3 regions of the Sulfobacillus sp. hq2 genome follow, and region 2 is predicted to be linked to each of the others. Evidence: riboswitches for the same ligand, from Rfam matches in the RefSeq annotation. Region 2 holds a riboswitch; each other region holds the start of a gene.

Region 1 (2,264 bases), on a different contig from region 2:
TGCCTGTTCTGCCAACGCGCTGTCAACATCGCGCGAGGAAATGAGCCCTAAACGTCTCGCGGTTTCTCCGAAATAAGATGATGGCCGCACATCATGGTGTTCACCCAAGACGCGTCGGTACGCGTGAGCAATGCTCCGCGCACTCGCACGGTAAAGTTTTACCGGCACGACAATACGTCCTAATAAAGCTCGTGCGTCATCACTTAAGGGAAACACCGCAGCCACACAGACCCTGCCCGAATCAAACCGAAAGGCTAGCAATCCAGCCTTTTGCGCACTGGCCGCATCTAACATCAGTGCTGCACTCGGGTCAACGGGGTCATGGATTTGTCCCTGAGAATTCCTTGTGGGAAAGAGGTCGATGCTCTCGATGGCCTCTTGAGGCATCGCGGGCGCGGAATCTACAAAATGACTTGGACCGACTATCATGAGATATTTCCTTTCTGGGAATTCTCGACTGGCTGAGGCGGATGCAAAACGGGTTTCCTTTTGTGATTCTGCTGGGAGGACAAGGAGGCATAAACAATAATCATTCCCCCAAAGAGCACAAGCGGAAGAATATCAATAGTCCAAAACATCAACAACATGGCCACGAGAAATATTGCTACGCTACCTGCAGTCCAAACACTGCGTCTCAAAGTCTTCATCGTCCACCTCATCCTCTCGCCATCCTAAAGCGTTAATCACATCGTAGATGGTTTCCTGTGCTCATTGTAAAGAATAGGGTCTCGCGATACCGTACCAGCTAGCGTCTCAGACTGCGTCTTACAATCCCATCGTTACCGGCGCAAACTGGTAAATATTTTGCGGTTTTGACCTGTTAAAATCTTGAACATTCTTTGCATCTAGGATTACTATGAGATTAGAAAAACTTGGAAGAACCAAGTCAAGCATTGAAACGGCCGATAAGGGCAAACCTGATTGAAAAACAGGGACGCAAAACTAAAGGGGCTTCTTACCATTACGGTAAATGCCAGCCAGTTGCCGAAACGGGACATTGGATTTGAGACCGTCCCGCTTTCCGGGAGGTCTCGTTTCATGTCGGAGGACATGAAAGGAAGAAAATCCAATGACGCCGATGGTTAAATTGATGGCGCTTAGTGCGCTGGCGCTCCCATTAACTTTTCTTTCCGTGAACCATTCCGTTTCCACGGTGGCAAGTAACGCGGTTCTTGCTGCGCCCCCCCTTACCACCTCGATAAGCCGCAATGATTTCGGCATTGACGTGTTTTCCTATGATAGTCAGTTAAATCTCCCCTCCACCATACCAACCCTGCAAACACTGGGCATGGGAATGCAGCAATTTCCTAACGACAACCAGTGGAGTTGGGTCAGCAATACATTTCGCAACGGGGGGACCGGTGCGGTGTCACTTAATGACTGGTCCCATATCTTACAGGCTACGGATAATAGCGGCTTATTTATCTTTAATTATGATGAGAACCCAACGTTCACCGGCGGAGGAGATGCCCAAGACGCTACTCTTCTCACGCAATATATCGTGAGTCATCATCTTCCCATTTCCGCTATTGTCATTGGTAGCGAGGAATATGGTCCCTGGGATTTTGCCGCCAACATGAATACCTCGCACTCTGCCGCCTATTATGCGCAAAGCGCGGCCCAGATTGCCCAAGCGATCCATGCGGTTGACCCCGAAATGAAAGTCGGCATTTCTTTCTCTTTAGGAATGGGCTCGTATAGCCGCAACTGGAATCAAACGGTATTACGCACTGATGCTCCCTATATCAATTTTGTCAGCATCCATGACTATCCCCTTGCATCAAACCTCTCGAACACCGAATTGCTCACGCAAATTCCCCAATACATCTCCCAAGCCATGAATTACGTGCACGAGGAGATTGCGGCTAATGTGCCCCTCTCTTTAGCTGGGCATATCCAAACATGGGTGACCGAATACAATCCGTGTGGGGAACCGGGCCCACAATCCATCAGCCCAGTTTATGGAGCTGCGATGGTAGAGAGTGCGATGCTGTGGCGTGCGGAAGGCGCCTCTAAACTTTTCGTTTGGAGCTATGATGGGCAGGCCCATGTGGCAACACCGTCTTGGCCCGTGGCGACCAATGCTAACGCGCCATTTGGTCTCTTCGCCCTTGCTGGAGATGGACAGTCTCCTGAACTCCCAGCCAATACTTTATACCCCTCTGGTCAAGCCCTGTCCCAGCTAATGAACGCTATTGGCCAAGGGGGCGTTTTAAGCACATGGACCAACAGTTCCTTCGTTGTCGGAGCGATTAAGAGCAATG
Region 2 (2,264 bases):
AAGCACGGGCGTTTGCGCATCATCTCGATGCGCCGGTGATTCATTTGGCCGATGGAGAGCGAGGTGTCTGCCAGTTCTTTGTCCCTCTGCGTACGGATATGGCGACGACTGAGAAGGGGGAACGGCACGATGACTGAGGCTAAATGTGAAGAGATTCTCGTTATTGGGGATTTTCCTGATCATCATCCGGAACAAGGGTTGCGAGATCTTGCGGCGATTCGTCCCGGAGCTGACTGGGAATACATCTCGCTAGGAACACAAGGTCCAGATTTTTACCGCGATTTGTTTTTTGGAGGCTATTTGGCCACGATGCAACGGGCTCGGCAATACATTGCGCAGAAATTGGCGGACAGTCCACCAGGTCGGCGCTTTGCTATTATTGGACGGGGTCTGGGCGGGTTGGTAGGCCTTTGGGCGGCGGCAGATAACCGGACCGCGCCGATCCAATGTGTCGTGTCCATTTCCAGCACGCCCAATTTAGATTACTTGAAAGATAAACATCCCCATTATGGATGGCCCGCAGATGAGGTGAAAAAGGCACTCCTCGATTGGGATGTGAGTTATAAGGTGCCGCGCATTGGATCGCGGGCGGTGCTCTTGATCCATAGCGACAATGATAGCGAGATACGGGCCAATTGGGCTGAAGAATTTTTCTTATTGGCGACGGGCGTCAGCAAGTGGCCAGAGCGGTGGGACTATCACCGTATTCCAGGATTGCCACATGTGTGGCCCGGCTCCCTTGGGGAACCTTGCCGAGAAGCTCTGAGTTATACCAAGCAGTGGGTCGACCAGTATTTGGATGACACGGCGGTTGTTCCGAGTCGCTAACAAGACAGGTTTTTGCCTCCGGTTCGGGCGCGGAGGCTTTTTTTGATCCACGTTGTCTTAAACTTCGACGTGGTAGAAGTCTGAGGAATAAGGAATCATCCGTCCGCATATTCTTAATTGACCAAAAAATTATCAGAAGGTATAATTTTCCTTAAGATTTTCTTCCGAGCGTAAGATAGGCTCAATGGCCTTGAGACCTAGGACAGGCACATGATTTGATGCATCTTAACGATGAAACGGAATAGATAAAGGCACCCCGAGTGAAAACTCGGTTCGCAAAGCCACAGGGTCTACCGTCCCGTTGAAAGGGGGCCATGACAGCCGTGCTGCCGCATATGCATCCAGGAGGATCTTCTTCGTCAGTGGAGTTTCCGCCCGGGGATTTCTATTGGATTTTTTCACGGGGCTTAGCATTACGCGGGATTGTGTCCATCTTTTTGTGGTGGAATATCATGGCGTTTCCCGGAAAGAGCCTTCCCCATGCGTGGCTGTCTGCTTTTGTTGTCTCGGCTGCCGACATTTTGGCATGGTTGTTGCATCGGCACCACGCGAGTTCCGTTATTTTATTGGCGGTTATTACAACAGTTTTTGATTTGGTCTTAGGTCTCGTGGTCCTTACGGAATTTTCGATTACGCTGGCATCGAATGCTCCCGCCCTCTTGCCTCTCATTGGCATTGAACTCATCGCCTACTACAATGGTGTAGGCTACTGGATTGCGGTAACCTACTGCAGTATTGCGGTTTTGACGTTATGGCCTTTTCCGTCCCGTCCTTTGACGAGTCTAGCCGTTAGTCATATGGCCTTTTGGTTGATTGTCAATTTTCTTGTTCTGTCCGCTGCGGCAACGCTTCGGCATCGCGCGTCTGTCGTGGAAGTTCACGATGCCTTGGGGAGTCTGACAAGTCGAGAACGTGAAGTCTATGGTCTTTTGCAGTCGGGGTTGAGTCAGCGAGAGATCGGGGACCAGTTGCATATTGAGAGAAGTACAGTGAAAACCCACGTGCAACATATCCGCCAGAAACTGGGGTTGGACGATTCCAAAGAAAGCTAGTCCGCGGGGGATGTTGGCATATTCTTTAATCCCCCGGGGGGCTATGACAAAATCACCTCGATCTCCCCCTTCCTCATCACCCCACGCCTCAGTTATACCAGTTGTGAAGGAGGCGATGCATGTGAATTCTACAAGCCAATTGGTTTCCCTAGGCAGCATTACGCTGGCGACAAGTGGCATTATGAAACTGTTGCTCATCCATTATCCTTGTCTATCGATTCCGCGGGCCGTTTTCATCATTGCCGAAACCTTAATTTGTTTAGCTGCTGTGTTTGCGCAGCAGTTTCGCTGGAGTGGACTTCCTGACCTCTTGTTTAACGGCTTTATTAGCGCCGCGTGTTCGGTCGAGATGCTCGAATCCAAGACGCGCCCTCCCAAGGTGTC
Region 3 (2,264 bases), on a different contig from region 2:
AAATAGAAAGTCGATCCCGTGGTCAATGGCCATCAGCGGGTTATCTTGGTAATGTGCATTCATGGCGGACTGACACTCGGAACAATTATCGTCACAATTGCAGTCGCAATCGTCTTGCCATGTCGCTAAATACGGTGCACTAATCACGTTCACTCCTTGACAGGTATCGGCCGCACTCGATTCCATCGTGATCATGGCCAAAATCAGTCGCGGATTCAAATTGTACTTGATTCCGATGAAGTTCGCATAAATCGTCAAGCGCGGGAACGCGTCGTTCATCGTACTACTGTCAATACAAGGGCGATTTGTTGATAAACTCGCGGGTGAGCATGCATTGTCGATCTGATCTTGTCCAATCCCGATATATCCGTTTCCCGACCACCCGTATTGACTCGATGCAAAGGCCATGTTAATCTCCTCCTTTCCTGGTCTTAATTGGTGCACGACACACCATTGTATGAGCATGGTGTAATCGACGTCGACGGTGTCGTGCCCGCTAGGGCTGCCTGAATTTGAGCTAACGACAATTCCAATGAATCTAAGGCGGTTGTTCCACACCCGTCGATGGGTCCTAAAGCGGCATTGTTATACCACGCTTGGACGTTACAGAAGTTCAAATAACTAGAATCTGCACCCATCATATTATCCAAAGCCGGTGCGCCCACGGCGATTACGGGCTTGCTGCTGTTGGTCCAGGCTGTCGCAACATTTAAATCACCGGTCACGTTTCCCGCTGGGATACCTTCAAGCATGGCAATCCAAAACGCTGCGGAAAGATCTGTTGCGTCAGCTCCATAGAGATACAGTTCAGACGGGGTTGCAGTTAATGTAGCCATCGAAATCATCCTTTCTGAAATTGAACGTGTTTCGGTTGCTTCTGGCGAAATACAGATCGTATGATCCGGTTTCAAAAAACTGAAATCATCCTCTGAGAGGATGATTTGAGCATACGCGCTGAATCTGATTCTTGGCCGATAATAACCTGAAACGTATCAGGAATTAACCTGATACGAATCTGATACGAACCTTCATGAAGACCATGCGGAAGGCGGGAGGGGATCGAATTCCACCACGACTGGCGTGACTTGTAATAGGTAGCCCGCTTCCCGCCGCGTCACGAGGAGCCGAGGGTGACGGGGATCGGACTCAATGGCCTGACGAATGCGGTGAATCTGGGGAAATAAATCGGCGGGCGTACGAATATCTTCAGGCCATCCGACACGCAGGAGCAGAGAATCGGGAAGAATTTGATGTGGATGGTCCAAACAGCACGCCAAAATCCGATAGGTCCGTATCGGCAATGGCACAAAGTGATGCGCACGCCATATCCCTTGTTGTTGAGGGTCGACGATAATCCGCTCACGCAATTGCAGGCCCCTGATCATCCTCGCATCTCCTTCGGGAGGGCACTCCACCGACGATCCGAGAGCGATGATCGTGAGGGGCGGTCAGGCTATCTGGTCCCGACGGTTCAGGACGGAAGACCCTATGACTTTGCGACGCCGGCTTCCGCACGGGTGTGCCCTGTTAAATGTTGGTAATGATATAACGCTGATGGGGACGGACAAGTTACGCCAGCACGGTGAGAGTGACCAAAGCCGAAAAGCACGAACTGCGACCATGAAAACACACCCCGTTTGCTGAGTGATCAACACGGTCGGGTGCTTCAACACACCGTCGATGATATCGCCATTTCAACAGAACCTCGATGGACGAACAACTGGCAAGGGAAACCTATTTCAATCACGGAATACGGATACCCCGCAACAAGACATAAGTTCCGGCCGATTGGCAGGGACTGCTATTTGGTGAAGAACCGATCATCGGGAATTATTTCCGGTGATCGCATTCTTGATTTATGAAACGGCACGTCTTGTCCTAAAGTTACGCATCGCGGCAACATGTGGAAATTTTTCGTGGTGTGACAACGGCTCGTTCGTAGTGGAGTTCTTTACGAAGTAACATAGGGTTCCCTCCGGTGCAAGGGGGCGTATGATCCAATCTGAGCCTCATTCTAGTACACAGCCCCCTTAATAGCCATTATTACCCAATTATAGCGTGGGGAATCCGCATTTTGTTGGCGGCACCCCATGCAGTACAATTTGGCCTGCTGTGGCTCGCTCATCCAGAGTGGACTTTACCGTCAGACCAATATTATTGGCTCCTCGCTATCTTGGGCGCTGCCTACCAAAAGCTTGGACAATTACGTACGGCAGAACTCTTTTATCGACTCGCTCAGGATCATACGGGAAGTTACACGGAAT

What was found. A riboswitch is a leader RNA that binds a small molecule or an ion and turns the genes downstream of it on or off. The one in region 2 is predicted to bind cyclic di-GMP.
Region 1: another riboswitch for cyclic di-GMP. It lies ahead of CO251_RS09655 (IPT/TIG domain-containing protein); the one in region 2 lies ahead of CO251_RS01760 (LuxR C-terminal-related transcriptional regulator).
Region 3: another riboswitch for cyclic di-GMP. It lies ahead of CO251_RS11105 (winged helix-turn-helix domain-containing protein); the one in region 2 lies ahead of CO251_RS01760 (LuxR C-terminal-related transcriptional regulator).

The regions. Positions count from the first base shown of each region.
Region 1 is NZ_NWUL01000034.1:7,565-9,828, reverse strand. It holds gene CO251_RS09665 (glycosyltransferase family 2 protein) at 1-429, opposite strand, end outside; gene CO251_RS09660 (hypothetical protein) at 426-647, opposite strand; cyclic di-GMP riboswitch class I at 901-989, shown strand; gene CO251_RS09655 (IPT/TIG domain-containing protein) at 1,070-2,264, shown strand, end outside.
Region 2 is NZ_NWUL01000014.1:6,697-8,960, reverse strand. It holds gene CO251_RS01770 (HTH domain-containing protein) at 1-137, shown strand, start outside; gene CO251_RS01765 (S9 family peptidase) at 130-828, shown strand; cyclic di-GMP riboswitch class I at 1,069-1,162, shown strand; gene CO251_RS01760 (LuxR C-terminal-related transcriptional regulator) at 1,191-1,880, shown strand; gene CO251_RS01755 (hypothetical protein) at 2,002-2,264, shown strand, end outside.
Region 3 is NZ_NWUL01000035.1:13,404-15,667, forward strand. It holds gene CO251_RS11095 (hypothetical protein) at 1-408, opposite strand, end outside; gene CO251_RS11100 (hypothetical protein) at 432-836, opposite strand; gene CO251_RS11105 (winged helix-turn-helix domain-containing protein) at 1,029-1,385, opposite strand; cyclic di-GMP riboswitch class I at 1,441-1,534, opposite strand; gene CO251_RS11110 (hypothetical protein) at 2,075-2,264, shown strand, end outside.